Regions from separate parts of the Pseudomonas sp. GW821-FHT07G10 genome, predicted to be linked through region 3. Evidence: predicted binding sites of a transcription regulator. Region 3 holds the regulator's gene; each other region holds the start of a gene.
What was found. Region 3 encodes FliA, which starts transcription of late flagellar genes. Its sites were predicted from a motif close to CTAAAGTTTNNNNNNNNNNNGCCGNTAA; they were not measured.

Region 1 (5,849 bases), on a different contig from region 3:
GAGAAAAACCCCGAGTCCCATGCCGACGATGCCCCACACCACCGTCATAATGGCGAATTGGCGGACCACCTTGTAGTTATAGGCGGTACTGATAGAAGTGTTCATGGTTCCCCATCCACGGTTCAGCTGAAGTGAAAGCGCCTGCGCACGGCAACGGCGCGCTCACTACTTCTGGAGTTATAGGCAGACTAAAAGCGAGGCAAGCATGGACAAAGAGCACAAGGCCAGTATTGACGGGGATCAATGGGGCAAGTGCCTGCGGGATCACGGCTGGCTGTGGAATGCCGCGCAACTATCCGCTGCGACGGCTGAATCGCTGACGCTGATCCTGGCCCACGGTGCCGGTGCGCCGATGGACAGCAGCTTCATGAGTGACATGGCCGCACGCCTTGCCGGGCGCGGGATCAACGTGCTGCGCTTTGAGTTTCCCTACATGGCCCAACGACGCCTGGACGGCGGTAGACGCCCGCCTAATCCAGCGCCGAAACTGCTGGAATGCTGGCGCGAGGTGTATACCCAAGTGCGACGCCATGTCGCTGGGCGTTTGGTCATCGGCGGCAAGTCCATGGGCGGGCGCATGGCCAGTTTGCTGGCGGATGAATTGCAGGCGGATGCGCTGGTGTGTCTGGGGTATCCGTTTTATGCGGTGGGTAAACCGGAAAAACCTCGAGTCGAGCATCTGGCCGAATTGAGAACCCCGACTTTGATCGTTCAAGGTGAGCGGGATGCATTGGGTAATCGGCAGGCGGTGGAGGGTTACGTATTGTCGCCGAGCATCGAGGTGATGTGGCTGGTGGCGGGGGATCATGACCTTAAGCCGTTGAAGGCCTCGGGCTTTACCCATGAGCACCATTTGGAGTCCGCTGCCAAAAAGGTCGCCGAATTTCTCCGTTAAGTGATCATTCCCACGCTCCGCGTGGGAATGCCGCCAGGGACGCTCCGCGTTCCGCTTCTGGATGTGACGCAGAGCGTCACGGGATGCATTCCCACGCAGAGCGTGGGAACGATCGGTAGGGGTGCATCTGTCAGCGGTTAAAGCGTTCCACCAACGAATACTGGGTATTCGCTGTACGGGTCAACTCTTCACTGAGCAGTGCCGAGTTTTGCGCTTGTTCCGAGGTCTGATCAGCCAGCTGCGCGATGGTGCTGATATTGCGGCTGATCTCTTCAGCCACGGCGCTTTGTTCTTCGGTCGCAGCTGCAATCTGAGCGGTCATGTCGGTGATGTTGGCCACCGCTTCGCTGATGCCCACCAACGCCTTGTCGGCCTCGAGTACCCGCGCGACACCTTCTTCAGCCTGGCGATGGCCGGCGTCCATGGTTTGTACGGCGGTGCTGGCGGTCTGTTGCAGTTTGGCGATCAGGCTGTGGATCTGCCCGGTGGACTCACTGGTACGTTGCGCCAGTTGCCGTACTTCATCGGCAACCACCGCAAAGCCACGCCCCATTTCACCGGCGCGGGCCGCTTCGATGGCGGCGTTCAAGGCCAGCAGGTTGGTCTGGTCGGCGATGCCTTTGATCACATCGACCACGCCGCCGATTTCGTCGCTGTCTTTGGCCAGTTGAGTTACCGTGGCGCCGGTTTCACCGACCACCTGCGACAGGCGCTGGATGGCTTCGCGGGTTTCGCCGGCGACGTCGCGGCCGCGACTGGTCAGGCGATTGGCTTGCTGAGTGGCGTCGGCGGTGCGCTGGACGTGGCTGGCGACTTCTTGAGTGGTGGCAGCCATCTGGTTGACGGCAGTGGCCACTTGCTCAGTCTCAACCCGCTGGCGCTCCAGCCCGGTGGAGCTCTTGTGGGCCAGGGCGTCGGATTGACGGGCTTGCTCGTTCAAGTGCTCGGCGGTGTCCTGGAGGCGGGTCAGGCAGGTTTTCAGGCGTGCCTCCTGGCTGAGAATGGACATCTCCAGGCGTGCCTGGGCGCCGCGACTGTCGGTGTACATCTGTGCGATCAGCGGGTCCGAGGTGGTCTGTTCAGCCAGGCGCAGCAAGCGCTTGAGGCCACGTTGTTGCCAGCTCAAACCGAGCAGACCCAGCGGCACCGAGAGCCCGGCAGCCAGGGCGAAGCCCCAATGGGAGTTGAGCCAGATGCCAATCAGAAAGCTGAGCTGGCTGACCAGAATGAACGGCAACCAGTCTTGCAGTACCGGCAACCATTTATCACTTTGAGGAATGGCCGACTTGCCCTGGTTGATACGTTGGTAGAGCGCTTCGGCGCGGTGGATCTGTTCGGCGGTGGGTTTGACCCGTACCGACTCGTAACCGACCACCTGATTGCCTTCGAAAACCGGTGTGACATAGGCGTTGACCCAGTAGTGGTCACCGGATTTACAGCGATTCTTGACAATGCCCATCCAGGGCAAGCCTTGCTTCAGAGTGCCCCACATGTGCGCAAACACCGCTGCCGGGACGTCTGGGTGACGTACCAGGTTGTGCGGTGCACGGATCAGTTCCTCTCGAGAAAAACCACTTATTTCAACGAAAGCGTCGTTGCAGTAGGTAATCACGCCTTTGGCATCGGTGGTGGAAATCAACCGTTGCTGAGCCGGGAAGGTACGTTCACGTTGTGTAACGGGCTGGTTGTTACGCATGGTTTTTCAATCCGCAAGGCTTTGTCAGGTTGTCGGCAGTGCCTGGGGATTATTGAAAATATTTTTCAAAAATCGGTGGTGCGTCTCAGGTGAGCGGTTTGCGCCTTGAAATGGATAGTGAATGGACTGTTGCAGAAATTTGCGCAGAGTCGGCCAAGTTGTTCTTCCTGACCAGACAATGGTACTGAAGCTCATGTTATCTGGTACTTCAGTACCTGTTTGATCCGGTAATGTCTTATCCAGCCAGCATCGGATAAGTAAACAGCCCGAAATGCAGTAGATTCAAACCAAAGTGCGTGGCGATTGCCGCGCTCAGTCCGCCAAAACGATAGGCCAGACCGTAGCCGACCCCGGCAATACTCGCCAGCAATACCCATTGCCAGCCGGCGCCCAGATGCACCAGGCCAAAGAGCAGCGCCGCGAATATCAGTGCAAGGGTTTCGCCATAAGGCAGCTGTTTGAAGCGCTGGCTCAAACCGCCCTGAATATAGCCACGAAACAGGGCTTCCTCGACCAGAGTCACCAACAGCAGGTTGTTCAGTACCCAAAGCCAACCTTGATCCGGCCACTTCGGTTCCCAATGAGTGACGCCCAGCAACACCGCACCACCGAGCGCGGCCAGTGCACTCAGGGGCAAGGCCAGGGCGGTCGCGTACAGCGAAAGACGCAGAGAACGCCGTCCGACAATCCATGGGCATACCAGCAACAGCCAGAAGCCAATCAGCGGTTTGTCCAGATTGAGGTACATCGAGAACGGCACTGCATCTTCGGTAAAGACTTCGGGGCCAATGACGCTACCGTTGTAGAAGCCCGGTAACCAATGCAGAGCCAACGCGAGGGCCAGTACCACAAACAAGCCGTGTCCGAGATAACGGCCATAACGGCTCTTTTGCTGGCGCACGGCAAAACCTGCAAACAGCAGCAAGGCAACGGCGATCAGTGCTTGCACCTCCAGTTGTCCGGCAAACATTGCCAGGCTGTAGCCGATGCAGAGGAGTGCCAGATAGAGCCATGGCAAAGCGATCATGTGAAGTCCTTTCAGGCGGGAGTCTTACCTTAAAACGCTGGAGCGGTCTGAGTCGCCCGGATCGTCCGAATGCGCCCGAACCTATCGGGGGCGCAATTATAAACAGAGGAACACTCCCATCAGCCAAACAAAAACACCGCCCGAAGGCGGTGTTTCAGGTGAAGTGGAATTACGACGCGATCAACTGCCGCAACACGTAATGCAGAATCCCCCCCGACTTGTAGTACTCAACTTCATTCAAGGTGTCGATCCGGCACAGCACTTCGATCTTCTCGCTGCTGCCGTCTTCACGGGTGATCACCAGTGTGAGGTTCATGCGCGGTTGCAGTTCGACGCCGGTCAAGCCCTGAATATCCAGGGTTTCCTTGCCCGTCAGTTTCAGGCTCTTGCGGTTCTGATCAAGTTTGAACTGCAACGGCAGCACGCCCATGCCCACCAGGTTGGAGCGGTGGATACGCTCGAAACTCTCGGCGATCACCGCCTTGACTCCCAGCAGGTTGGTGCCCTTGGCTGCCCAATCGCGGCTTGAGCCGGTGCCGTATTCCTGACCTGCGATCACCACCAGTGGAGTGCCGGCTGCCTGATAACGCATGGCTGCATCGTAGATCGGCAGTTTTTCGCCGGTGGGGATGTAGATCGTGTTGCCGCCTTCTTCGCCCCCAAGCATTTCATTGCGGATACGGATGTTGGCGAAGGTGCCGCGCATCATCACTTCATGGTTGCCGCGACGTGAGCCATAGGAGTTGAAGTCGCGCGGCTCCACACCCAATCCGCGCAGGTAGCTCCCGGCAGGGCTGTCGGTCTTGATGTTACCGGCAGGGGAGATGTGGTCGGTGGTCACCGAGTCGCCGAGCAGCGCCAGAACCCTCGCGCCCTTGACGTCTGCGACTACCGGCAACGGGCCTGCGATGTCATCGAAGAACGGTGGATGCTGGATGTAGGTGGAGTCCTGCTGCCAGACATAGGTCGCCGCTTGCGGGACTTCGATGGCTTGCCATTGTGCGTCACCGGCAAACACTTCGGCGTATTCCTTGTGGAACATTTTGGTACTGACCTGGGCCACCGCGTCGGCGATTTCCTTGGCACTGGGCCAGATGTCGCGCAGGTACACCGGCTGGCCATCGGTACCGATACCCAGCGGCTCGCTACTGATATCGATCCGCACGCTGCCAGCCAGGGCGTAGGCTACCACCAGCGGTGGCGACGCCAGCCAGTTGGTTTTCACCAGTGGATGTACGCGACCCTCGAAGTTGCGGTTGCCGGACAATACCGAGGCGACGGTCAGGTCTGCCTTTTGAATGGCCTTTTCGATTGGCTCCGACAACGGCCCGGAGTTACCGATGCAGGTCGTGCAGCCGTATCCGACCAAGGAAAAACCCAGTTCATCGAGATACTGGGTCAGGCCCGCGGCGTTGTAGTAGTCGGTGACGACTTTCGAGCCGGGTGCCAGGGAACTCTTGACCCAGGGTTTGCGTTTGAGGCCTTTCTCCACGGCTTTTTTCGCCACCAACCCGGCTGCCATCATGACGCTGGGGTTGGAGGTGTTGGTGCAGGAGGTGATCGCGGCAATCACCACGGCGCCGTTTTTCAAGCGATAGGTCTGGCCTTCATAGTCATAATCCGCTTCGCCTACAAGTTCAGCGCTGCCCACCGCGACGCCACCGCCGCCTTCGCTTTCCAGGCGACCCTCTTCTTTGCTGGTGGGTTTGTATTGTAGGCCGAGAAAGTCGGTAAAGGCCTGGCCGACGTTCGGCAGCGAGACGCGGTCCTGTGGGCGCTTGGGGCCGGCCAGGCTGGCCTCGACGCGGCCCATGTCCAGCGCCAGGCTATCGGTGAATACCGGTTCTTTGCCGGGCAAGCGCCACAGGCCCTGAACCTTGCTGTAGGCCTCCACCAGTTTTACGGTTTCAGTCGACCGGCCGGACAAACGCAGGTAGTCCAGGGTGACGTCATCCACCGGGAAAAATCCGCAGGTAGCGCCGTATTCCGGGGCCATATTGGCAATGGTTGCGCGGTCCGCCAGCGGCAAGTCGGCGAGGCCGTCGCCATAGAACTCGACGAATTTGCCGACCACGCCTTTCTTGCGCAGCATCTGTGTGACGGTCAGCACCAGGTCAGTGGCGGTGATGCCCTCCTTGAGCTTGCCGGTCAGCTTGAAGCCGATCACTTCCGGAATCAGCATCGACACCGGTTGGCCGAGCATCGCGGCTTCGGCTTCGATACCGCCGACA
Region 2 (5,849 bases), on a different contig from region 3:
AAGCCGCTGGTCAAGCAATCGGCCAAGCAGGCGATCTCGACCTTGGGGCTGGATGGGGTGCTGTATTTGCTTGGTTTCAGAGATCGCGACGGGCAACTCTGAGATTGACAGAGCGCCTATATCGCGGGCAAGCCTCGCTTCTACAAGGTAGGAGCGAGGCTTGCCCGCGAAGCGGCGACAAAGGTGCTGGCCATCGCCTTTTTCGCCTCCACGAACGCTCGTGGGGCGAAAAACCAGGGGGGAAAGCGCTTACGCCTCAGGCAAAGCCATGCCTTGCCCCATCTGTACTGGCGAACCGGCAACCAGCCCTTCAGCCCATTTCACCTGATCCGGCCCGAACAATACGACGGCGGTAGAACCGAGTTTGAAGCGTCCCAGTTCAGCGCCTTTCTCCAGATGGATCGGCGCACGTGCGGCTTCGTCGTAACGTACGGTTTTCAGCTCGCGCTTGGGCGGCGTCACCAGCCCGGCCCAGACCGTTTCAACCGAAGCGACAATCATCGCCCCCACCAATACCACGGCCATCGGCCCGCGCTCGGTATCGAATATGCACGCCACGCGCTCGTTGCGGGCGAACAGTTCCGGGACATTTTCGGCAGTGGTCTGGTTGACCGAGAAAATCCGGCCCGGGATGTAAACCATCTCGCGCAGGGTACCGGCCAGTGGCATGTGCACGCGGTGGTAGTCCTTGGGCGACAGGTAAATAGTGGCGAAATCGCCGCCCATGAACGGCGCGGCTGCAGCGGCATCACCGCCGAGCAGCTCCAGCACGCTGAAGCTGTGGCCTTTGGCCTGGAATACGCGACCGTGTTCGATCGGGCCAAGCTGGCTGACCGCACCGTCCGCCGGGCTGAGGATCGCGCCCGGCGTCTGGTCCAGTGGTCGTGCACCCTCTTTCAGGGCGCGGGTGAAGAAGGCGTTGAAGTGTTCGTAAGCGGTCAGGTCTTCGACCAGCGCTTGGGACATGTCTACCTGATAACGCTTGGCGAACCAGGCGGTGAAGGCATTCTTGAACCAGCGCACGCGGCATTCGGCAATGCAGCCGGCCAGGCGCGAAAGCAGGTGATGGGGCAGCAAGTACTGGCTGAGGATAAACAAACGCTTTTTCATTAACTGTCCTTAAAAACCTTAAATCTCTACAGGCGTGTCGGGGTGGTTGCCCCATTCGCCCCAGGAGCCGGCGTAGCCTTTGACTCGCGGATAACCGAGCGCCTTGGCCACCAGATAGGTGAAGCCAGAGCGATGGTGAGTCTGGCAGTGGGTGATCACTTCTTTGTCTTTGGTGATGCCGAGCTTTTCGAGGATCTGCGGCATGTCCTTGCGGATGCGCAGGTTGCGCGCCTGATCCATGCCGGCCGTCCATTCAAAATTGACCGCGCCGGGGATATGCCCGCCTTTGGCCGCGAGGACTTTTTCGCCGGAGTATTCCAGTGGGCCGCGCGCATCCCAGATCGCCAGGTCGGCAGCGCCCAAACGGCTTTGCAGGTATTCGCGGGTGGCGGTGGGTTCGTCGTGCAGGGTCAGGGCGACTGGGCCACCCACCGCAGTCGGGACCTGGATCGACATTGGCAAACCTTCTGTCAGCCAGGCCTGCAGGCCGCCGTCGACATAGTGGTAGTGGCTGTGGCCGATGACATCCAGCAGCCAGATAAAGCGCCCGGCCCAACCGCCGCCTTCGTCGTCATAGACCACGTAGACCGCATCGGGGTTGTGTCCCAGTTCACCGAACAACGCTTCAAGAGCGGCCTGTGTCGGCAACAGGCCCGGCGCAGGCGCCTGTCCAAGCTGAGTACGTTTAGGATCGACGAAGCGTGCGCCGGGAATATGTCCCTCTGCGTAGCGGGCACTGCTGGTCAGGTCGACCAGGATCAGTTCGCGGGCGTCGAGGCGGGCGAGCAGGTCGCCGGGTTCGATCACCAACGGCAAGCCAGAGAAATCAGGCATGTGAGGTCTCCAGAGCAAAAAAGGGAGGATTGTAGCGCAAGCGTCAGGTACCGCGGTTGGTAAAGCTGTGCAGGGCCTTTTCGATGCACTGTGCGGTTTTTCCGAAGGCCTGCACAGTGATTTCCGAGAACGGGCCACCGCCCTGGTCGGCCACTAACAGCATCACCACCCGGCCGTTACTGCTCAGAGAGCGCAACAATAGATGCTCGCCGCCGAACTGGCTGCGCAGGCTGTTGGGCAGCAGTGCCGAAAATTGTGCGTTGCTGGCCGGTGTCAGACGAATTTGTGCCGGTTTTGCCAGCAGGCGTTGCAGCACGGAGCTTTGGCTGACCTGCAGGTTCAGAGCGGCCGACTCTTCGGGCAGGCCGGCAATCTGATGGACCCGCAGGCTACTCAGGCTACGGTCCGCCATCAACAGCATCACCCGGCGCATCCCGCAGGCCACCAGCGCATCGCGGGCCAAGGTGATCAGGTGCATCGCGTTGTTGAATCGGCTCGGCTCTACCAGCAATTGCGTGCAGTGTTTGCGCCACATCACCAGGTCTTCGGCCGAGGGCGGTGCTGCCGGCAGCAGGGCGCGATGAATGCGGCGTGTGTTCCAGGGCCAGAGCATCGCTTGGGCCGGGTGCCAGAGGTCGGGCATTGTATGGTTGCGTGCACTCTGTGCGGCTTGCTGGTGCAGTTGCTGCTGAAGTTCGTCCATCGGTACTTGCAGATAAAGGCCGGTCAAGTACTGCCAGCGCACATTGTGCGGACTGTCCCAGGCATGCTGAGCCGACAGCGCCAGGCCGTTGGCCAGCAGCACGGTGTTGGCCGGCTGATTCAGCCAGCGGCGCAAGGCAGGGTCGGCGTCCAGTCGCTGTTGCTGACGCAAAGGGTGATCGCTGTCACGGGCGATGTGCAGAACCTTGACCAATTCCCGCTGCTCGTTGATCAACACGCGATAGCCCTGCGCAACCCAGACCGGCAAGCGCCAGACTTCGACAAGCGCCAGGCACAATTCCAGCAGGCGCACACCGAACAATTGCTGTTCGACCTTGCGCGCTGACTCGCCCTTGTGAATCACCCTCAGCTCCCACTCTTCCAGCAATTGCGGATGCGTCAGCGTCAATGGCCAGAGCGGCGAAAGGAACAGCAAACTGCCCCAATGGATGTCCTGCCAAAGACGCGCCAGGCGGCTGGCGAACAGGCCGTTGGCCTGTTGTGTGGCGTGCTGGCTGATCAGTTGCAATTGCCGCAACGCTATAGGGATTGCTTCCTGGGGCAAGGCTGGCAGGCGCGCGAGCAATGCTTCGGTGCGCTTCAAACCGAGGCGATTGATCGCGATCTCAAGGTTTTCGGCCGGCTCGGTCATGTTGCCGTGGGTGTGGCGGTTGGCTTCGCGAATTACGCTGAGGGCCAGTGCGGGACTTTCTTGCATGAGCTCGGCGATATCGCGCATCGAACTGCGGTTATCGGCGATGGCTTTGCACACCCGGTCATGGCTGGTTTGCGGCACCGGCAAAGACACGGCGTCGAGGAGCTTTATCCAGCTTTCGAGGGTCTTGGGTTTTGCAGTTGGGACTGTCGTTTCATTAACCATGGCTGGGCGCGATCATCATTCACAATTAACACGCCCAGAAGGGGGCAAACTGGCTTTTCGCCTTATCGGGCTATAGTCTGGCGCAGTTTTGCCGATAAGTAGAAGAAGAGTTTTATTAACTTCCGAATATGACCTTGAACCCGACTCAATAAGTACTCTCCTACTATGGCTAAAATCATCGGCATCATTGTCGTATTCGCGAGCGTGCTCGGCGGATACGTACTCTCCCACGGCAAAATTGCCGCCCTGATTCAGCCTTTCGAGGTCATGATCATTGGTGGTGCAGCCTTCGGCGCATTCCTCCAGGCCAACCCCGGTTACATGACGCTGCATGTCCTCAAGAAAGCCCTGAGGATGTTCAGTTCGCGTTTCACTCACACCTTCTATCTGGAGGTGCTGGGCCTGATCTACGAGATCCTCAACAAGAGCCGTCGCGAAGGCATGATGGCGATTGAAAGCGACATCGAAGATGCAGCCGCCAGCCCGATCTTCGCCAAGTACCCGGCCGTGCTCAAAGATCAACGCATGACCGCGTACATCTGTGATTACTTGCGCATCATGTCCTCCGGCAACATGGCCCCCCATGAGCTTGAAGGCTTGTTCGACATGGAATTGTTCAGCCTGAAAGAAGATCTGGAGCATCCTTCTCACGCGGTCAACGGTATCGCCGATGCCATGCCCGGCTTCGGTATCGTCGCGGCGGTATTGGGTATCGTGGTGACCATGGCCTCTCTCGGCGAAGGTGACCAGAAAGCCATCGGCATGCACGTCGGTGCGGCGCTGGTCGGTACCTTCTTCGGTATTCTCGCGGCCTACGGCTTCTTCGGCCCGCTGGCTCATTCGCTGGCCCACGACGCCAAGGAAGAACTGAACGTCTACGAGGCCATCAAGGCTTCACTGGTGGCTTCGGCCTCCGGCATGCCGCCGTCGCTGGCAGTGGAGTTCGGGCGCAAGGTTCTGTACCCGGCGCACCGTCCTAGCTTCGCAGAGCTGGAACAAGCGGTTCGCGGTCGCTAAGTCATGGAAAATAATCAACCGATTATCATCAAGCGCGTCAAGCGCCACGCCGGCGGACATCACGGAGGCGCCTGGAAAATCGCCTTCGCTGACTTCGCGACGGCGATGATGGCGTTCTTCCTGGTGTTGTGGCTGTTGTCCACGGCGACCCCGGAACAGAAGATTGCCATCGCCGGTTACTTCAAGGACCCGATCGGTTTTTCCGAGAGCGGTACGCCGTTCATTATTGACCTGGGTGGTTCGCCGCAGCTGGCGCCGGAAAAGACCATCAACCCAGAGGTCAAGTCGCAGCCGCAGCCGGACAAGGTCATCATCGACACCGATCAAGTCGAAAACATGGCCGAAAAGGTCGAGCAGGAACGTCTCGAGCTGCTGCTGCAAGAATTGCAGAAAAAGGTTGAAGAGAGCCCGCAGCTGCAGAAATTCAAGGATCAGATTCTCTTCGAAATCACCCCGGACGGTTTGCGCATCCAGATCATGGACGCCGAGAACCGGCCGATGTTCGACTCCGGCAGTGCGCGTCTGAAGCCGTATTTCGAAGACATCCTGTTGGCCATGGCGGACACCATCAAAGCGGTGCCGAACAAGATCAGCGTCAGCGGTCACACCGATGCCAAACCCTACACCGGCACCGGCGACTTTGGTAACTGGGAACTGTCGGCCAACCGTGCCAACGCTGCGCGCCGGGCGCTGGTTGCCGGTGGTTATCCGGATACGCAAGTGGCCAGGGTGGTGGGCTTCGCCTCGTCGGCATTGTTTGACCGTGAACATCCGTTCAATCCGGTCAACCGGCGGATCGATATCGTCGTGCTGACCAAGAAAGCCCAGCGCGCCATCGAGGGCGAGCAAGGTGCCGAGCCTGCGCCAGCGCCGACACCAGGGCAGGGCGCACCAGGTGAAGTGCCAGGCGCGGCCGCCGACCCGAACGCTCTGCCGGCGGACAAGCAGCCGCTGCCGGCCCATGAGCTTCGGGAGAGACTGAACCTGTTTGAGGACAGTCCACCGAAAGCAGGCGGGGCGGGTAAAGCCGCTGAGCCAGCGAAGCAGTGACCCACAAAAAAGCCGCGATGATCGCGGCTTTCTTGTCTCTGCCGATTGCTACTTATTAATTGATCGTTCCCACGCTCCCGCGTGGGAATGCATCCTGTGACGCTCTGCGTCACCTCTACAGCGGACGCAGAGCGTCCGGGGCGGCATTCCCACGCAGAGCGTGGGAACGATCAAGATGATCGCGGCTTTTTTGTCTCTGCCGGTTGCTACTTATTAATAGCTGGTTTCCGGCAGGCTGGCGATGATCGAGCGGTAG
Region 3 (5,849 bases):
ATTCCGAGTCAACCCGACGCTCACCCTTGCGCAGGATGTCGAAGACGTTCTCGGCGATGTGACAGCACTCCACCAGCTCGTTGAGCTGGAGGAAGCCGGCGCCCCCTTTTACAGTGTGAAAACCGCGAAAAATTGCGTTGAGCAAGTCCGCATCATCTGGTCGGCTTTCAAGCTCAACCAGTTGTTCGGACAGTTGCTCAAGAATCTCGCCGGCCTCAACCAGGAAATCCTGAAGGATCTCTTCATCGGCGCCGAAGCTCATGTGTATGGGTGCTCCTGATAAGTCGGCCTAAAATCCAAGGCTGGAAAGCAAATCGTCTACATCGTCCTGACCGGACATAACGTCTTCACGTTTATCGGCATGAATCTGCGGACCTTCACCCTGAGACAGATGTTTTTCCGGATCTTTTTCCGCGAGGATCGATTCGCGGTCATGTTCAATGCCCGCAAACCGGTCGACGTGACTGGCCATCAACACGAGTTTGAGCAGATTGCTTTCGACTTCCGTGACCAATTGGGTCACGCGCTTGATCACCTGGCCTGTGAGGTCCTGGTAATCCTGAGCCAGCAGGATGTCGTTGAGATTGCTCGACACGACACGAGTCTGTTGCTCGCTACGCGTCAGGAAACCGTCTACCCGCCGGGCCAGTTCACGGAACTCCTCGGCACCGACTTCACGACGCATGAACCGCCCCCAGTCCACGCTCAAGGCCTGAGCCTCGGTGCTCAGGCCATTGACCAACGGGGTGCTGTTCTCGACCAGGTCCATGGTGCGGTTGGCCGCAGCCTCGGTCAGCCTGACCACATAGGACAGGCGCTCAGTGGCATCCGTGATCTGTGAAACCTCCTCGGCTTGCGGCATGTGCGGGTCAATATGAAAATTGACAATTGCGCTATGCAGCTCGCGGGTGAGCTTGCCTACCTCTTGGTACAGGCCGCGATCACGGGTCTGGTTGAGCTCATGGATCAGTTGCACCGCGTCGCCGAATTTACCTTTTTCAAGGCTTTCGACCAGTTCGCTGGCATGTTTTTTCAGGGTCGATTCAAAATCGCCCAGTGAAGATTCGTTATGCTCCATAGCTCTCCCGTGGCGGACTGGCTCCGCATATCAACCGATGCGTTCGAAGATTTTTTCGATCTTCTCTTTCAGCGCCTGAGCCGTGAATGGTTTGACCACATAGCCGTTCACACCGGCCTGAGCGGCTTCGATGATTTGCTCGCGCTTGGCTTCGGCCGTCACCATCAACACCGGCAGGTGCTTGAGCTTTTCATCGGCACGCACGTGGCGCAGCAAGTCGATACCGGTCATGCCGGGCATGTTCCAGTCCGTTACCAGAAAGTCGATGCTCCCGCTGTTGAGGACCGGAATCGCGGTAGTACCATCATCCGCCTCGACCGTGTTGGTGAACCCAAGGTCACGCAACAGGTTTTTTATGATCCGCCGCATCGTTGAGAAGTCATCAACGATGAGGATTTTCATGTTCTTGTCCAATTCGACCTCCAAGCAGTCTTAAAACGCGCCCAGCACCTGAACGCGCCATTCAATCAATTCGGCGTAACACTCAACGGTTGCATGGAGCACAACGGGCCGTGACCAGTGCGGCTACGCCATACCAGCCTCGTTCGCAGTGTCCCCACACTGCCTGTCAGCGCGCTCGCCACTCCCCCAAACGCCCCCGTAAACGGGCCGCGCACTGGCTGTGTAACTGGCTGACCCGCGATTCGCTGACTCCCAGGACCTCACCGATTTCCTTGAGGTTCAGCTCTTCGTCGTAGTACAGCGCCAACACCAGTCGCTCACGCTCCGGCAAATTGGCAATCGCGTCCGCCAACGCAGCCTGGAAGCGTTCATCTTCCAGATCACGCGACGGCTCGAGATGAGCACTCGCGCCATCCTCGTGCAGCCCTTCATGCTCGCCGTCCTGCAACAGATCGTCGAAGCTGAACAACCGACTACCCAAGGTGTCGTTCAAAATCCCGTAATAATCATCGAGACTCAATTGGAGTTCGGCCGCAACCTCGTGATCTTTAGCGTCACGTCCGGTTTTAGCTTCAATTGAGCGGATTGCGTCACTGACCATCCGGGTATTGCGGTGTACCGAACGTGGAGCCCAGTCACCTTTACGCACTTCATCGAGCATCGCGCCACGAATGCGGATCCCCGCATAAGTCTCGAAACTCGCGCCCTTGCTGGCGTCGTATTTGGTCGACACTTCCAGCAAGCCGATCATCCCGGCCTGGATCAGATCCTCGACCTGAACACTGGCTGGCAGGCGTGCCAGCAAGTGATAGGCAATACGCTTGACCAGTGGCGCATAGCGCTCGATCAGCTCGTACTGGCTATCACGTGCCGACGCCTTGTAGAGGTTGTACCCGCTGGCGCTCATAGCACCGGCCCTGCCGTTTGATGCACCAGCCGCTCGACGAAAAATTCCAGATGCCCGCGTGGATTGGCAGGCAGCGGCCAGGTATCGACCTTCTGAGCAATGGCTTTGAACGCCAGCGCGCACTTCGAACGAGGGAAGGCCTCATAGACCGCACGCTGCTTTTGCACAGCCTTGCGCACACACTCGTCGTAGGGAACCGCACCGACGTACTGCAAGGCCACGTCCAGGAAGCGATCCGTGACCTTGGTCAACTTGGCGAACAGATTGCGACCTTCCTGCGGGCTCTGCGCCATGTTGGCGAGCACACGGAAGCGGTTCATGCCATGGTCACGATTGAGCAATTTGATCAGGGCATAGGCATCGGTGATCGAGGTCGGCTCGTCGCAGACCACCAGCAGCACTTCCTGGGCCGCGCGAACAAAACTGACAACCGAATCACCAATACCGGCGGCGGTGTCGATCACCAGCACGTCGAGGTTGTCGCCGATATCGCTAAAGGCCTGGATCAGGCCGGCATGTTGGGCCGGGCTCAGATGCACCATGCTCTGCGTACCGGATGCTGCCGGGACGATGCGAATGCCGCCTGGCCCCTGAAGCAGTACATCGCGCAACTCACAACGCCCCTCGACCACATCGGCCAGAGTGCGTTTGGGTGTCAGTCCCAACAGAACGTCGACGTTCGCCAGCCCCAGATCGGCATCCAGCAGCATGACGCGCCGGCCTAGCTCAGCTAGAGCCAGGGACAAGTTCACTGACACGTTAGTCTTCCCGACGCCACCTTTGCCGCCGGTCACCGCAATCACCTGTACGGGATGCATGCTGCCCATGTTCTTTCTATACCTTGTCTTACTTAGACGGAGGCCACATAACTGGCTGCGCGTTCACCACTGAAACAATGCATGGCAGACCATCGATGTAGATTCACTGCAATCTATTCGTTATTACCTTAGCCGACCCGCTTGGTCGGGCTGTGGTAGAGGTCAGCGAACATATCAGCCATGGCTTCTTCGCTGGGTTCTTCCTGCATCTGCACACTCACGGCGCGACTGACCAATTGATGGCGGCGTGGTAAATGCAGATCATCCGGAATCCGCGGCCCATCGGTCAGATAAGCAACGGGTAACTCGTGACTGATCGCCAGACTCAACACTTCGCCCAGGCTTGCCGTTTCATCCAGTTTAGTCAGGATGCACCCTGCCAGCCCGCAGCGTTTGTAACTGTGATAAGCGGCGGTTAGTACCTGTTTCTGGCTGGTTGTTGCCAACACCAGATAATTCTTTGACTTGATCCCGCGACCGGCCAGGCTTTCCAGCTGCATGCGCAACGCCGGGTCGCTGGCCTGAAGGCCGGCGGTATCGATCAACACGACGCGCTTGCGCAACAGCGGATCGAGCGCCTGCGCCAGGGACTGGCCCGGGTCGACGTGGGTCACGGAGACATTGAGGATACGCCCCAGGGTCTTGAGCTGTTCCTGGGCCCCGATACGGTAGCTGTCCATGCTCACCAGCGCGATGTTCTGCGCGCCGTACTTGAGCACATAACGCGCCGCCAGCTTGGCCAGCGTGGTGGTCTTGCCCATGCCGGCAGGGCCGACCATGGCAATCACCCCGCCCTCTTCCAGCGGCTCGATCTCGGGGGTCGCGATCATCCGCGCCAGGTGCGCCAACAGCATGCGCCAGGCCTGACGTGGCTCTTCAATTTCGGTAATCAGTGCCAGCAGGTCGCGCGACAGCGGACCGGACAAACCGATACGTTGCAGGCGACGCCATAGATTGGCCTGCTGTGGCCGGCTGCCTTGCAACTGGTTCCAGGCCAGCGAGCCCAACTGCACTTCCAGCAGCTCACGCAGACCGCTGAGCTCGAATCGCATCGAGTCAAACACGCGCTGATCCACGGAAGGCGAAGCAGCGGGTGCCGGTGCTGGACGACGGGGCTCAGCGAAGGTCGGCTCGATCAACGGTTCGGCGGCGGTCAGCGGCAAACCGGCGAACAACTGACGATTGGTGGTTGAATCGCCGTCACCGCGCAGGCTCAGTTCAGCCTGAGCCGTGACGATTCGCGACTGGGTTTTACGCAACTCGTCTTCGAGCTCGATGTTCGGTACACGAGGCGCCAGCGCGGACAGTTTGTAATCCAGGGCTGCAGTCAGCTCGACACCACCGGCGATCCGGCGATTGCCGATAATGGCGGCGTCAGCGCCCAGCTCATCGCGAACCAGTTTCATGGCCTGACGCATATCGGCGGCGAAAAAACGCTTAACTTGCATAAACCACTACCTCAGCCGTTGGGCCCTACTGTCGCAACGATGGTCACTTGCTTGTTGTCAGGAATTTCCTGATACGCCAACACGTGCAAACCCGGGACTGCGAGACGTCCGAACCGCGAGAGCATCGCGCGCACCGGACCTGCTACCAACAGAATCACCGGTTGACCTTGCATTTCCTGACGTTGCGCCGCTTCGATCAACGAGCGCTGCAACTTCTCAGCCATGCTTGGCTCCAGCAGAACGCCCTCTTCCTGACCTTGTCCTGCCTTCTGCAGACTATTGAGCAATATCTGTTCCAACCTTGGTTCCAAGGTGATCACAGGTAGCTCGGACTCAGTGCCTACAATGCTTTGGACGATAGCGCGTGATACGCCAACCCGCACGGCTGCCACCAGAGCGGCAGTATCTTGACTCTTGGACGCATTGTTCGCGATGGCCTCGGCAATACTGCGAATGTCGCGAACCGGAACCTGTTCGGCCAACAATGCTTGCAGCACTTTGAGCAGCTGCGACAGCGAAACAACGCCCGGCACCAGCTCCTCGGCCAGTTTTGGCGAGCTTTTGGCCAGCAATTGCATGAGCTGCTGAACTTCTTCGTGGCCGATCAGCTCGCTGGAGTGCTTGTACAAAATCTGATTGAGGTGAGTCGCCACTACCGTACTGGCGTCGACCACGGTGTAACCCAGAGACTGCGCCTGAGGACGCTGACTGATTTCGATCCAGACTGCCTCCAGACCAAAGGCCGGATCTTTGGCGGTGATGCCATTGAGCGTGCCGTAGACCTGCCCAGGGTTGATCGCCAGTTCGCGATCCGGATAGATCTCCGCCTCGGCGAGGATCACCCCCATCAGGGTCAGGCGGTAGGCACTCGGCGCCAGATCGAGGTTGTCGCGGATGTGCACGGTCGGCATCAGGAAGCCCAGATCCTGGGAGAGCTTCTTGCGCACCCCCTTGATCCGCGCCAGCAACTGACCACCCTGGTTACGGTCCACCAGCGGGATCAGTCGATAGCCGACTTCCAGACCGATCATGTCGATCGGCGTCACGTCATCCCAGCCCAACTCCTTGGTTTCCTGAGCACGCGCCGGTGAAGGCAGCAGCTCCTGCTGACGCTTGACCTCTTCCAGAGCCTGAACCTTGACAACGTTTTGCTTCTTCCAGAGTAGATAAGCCATACCACCGGCCACCGCAGCCAG

Region 1: a site for FliA is predicted at 2,621-2,648, ahead of AC07O1_RS09645 (methyl-accepting chemotaxis protein). Genes of this name have one in related genera too.
Region 2: a site for FliA is predicted at 3,597-3,624, ahead of motA (flagellar motor stator protein MotA). Genes of this name have one in related genera too.

The regions. Positions count from the first base shown of each region.
Region 1 covers NZ_JBWKQB010000005.1:148,053-153,901, forward strand. Annotated here, with positions in the region: gene ccoN (cytochrome-c oxidase, cbb3-type subunit I) at 1-105, opposite strand, end outside; gene AC07O1_RS09640 (alpha/beta family hydrolase) at 206-895, shown strand; gene AC07O1_RS09645 (methyl-accepting chemotaxis protein) at 1,026-2,591, opposite strand; gene AC07O1_RS09650 (CPBP family intramembrane glutamic endopeptidase) at 2,827-3,618, opposite strand; gene acnA (aconitate hydratase AcnA) at 3,788-5,849, opposite strand, start outside.
Region 2 covers NZ_JBWKQB010000001.1:375,977-381,825, forward strand. Annotated here, with positions in the region: gene serB (phosphoserine phosphatase SerB) at 1-102, shown strand, start outside; gene asd (archaetidylserine decarboxylase) at 250-1,110, opposite strand; gene AC07O1_RS01705 (rhodanese-like domain-containing protein) at 1,129-1,944, opposite strand; gene AC07O1_RS01710 (HDOD domain-containing protein) at 1,988-3,526, opposite strand; gene motA (flagellar motor stator protein MotA) at 3,692-4,543, shown strand; gene motB (flagellar motor protein MotB) at 4,547-5,593, shown strand; gene rsgA (small ribosomal subunit biogenesis GTPase RsgA) at 5,807-5,849, opposite strand, start outside.
Region 3 covers NZ_JBWKQB010000012.1:92,962-98,810, reverse strand. Annotated here, with positions in the region: gene AC07O1_RS15440 (chemotaxis protein CheA) at 1-262, opposite strand, end outside; gene AC07O1_RS15435 (protein phosphatase CheZ) at 290-1,078, opposite strand; gene AC07O1_RS15430 (chemotaxis response regulator CheY) at 1,109-1,480, opposite strand; gene fliA (RNA polymerase sigma factor FliA) at 1,647-2,387, opposite strand; gene fleN (flagellar synthesis regulator FleN) at 2,384-3,214, opposite strand; gene flhF (flagellar biosynthesis GTPase FlhF) at 3,334-4,653, opposite strand; gene flhA (flagellar biosynthesis protein FlhA) at 4,665-5,849, opposite strand, start outside.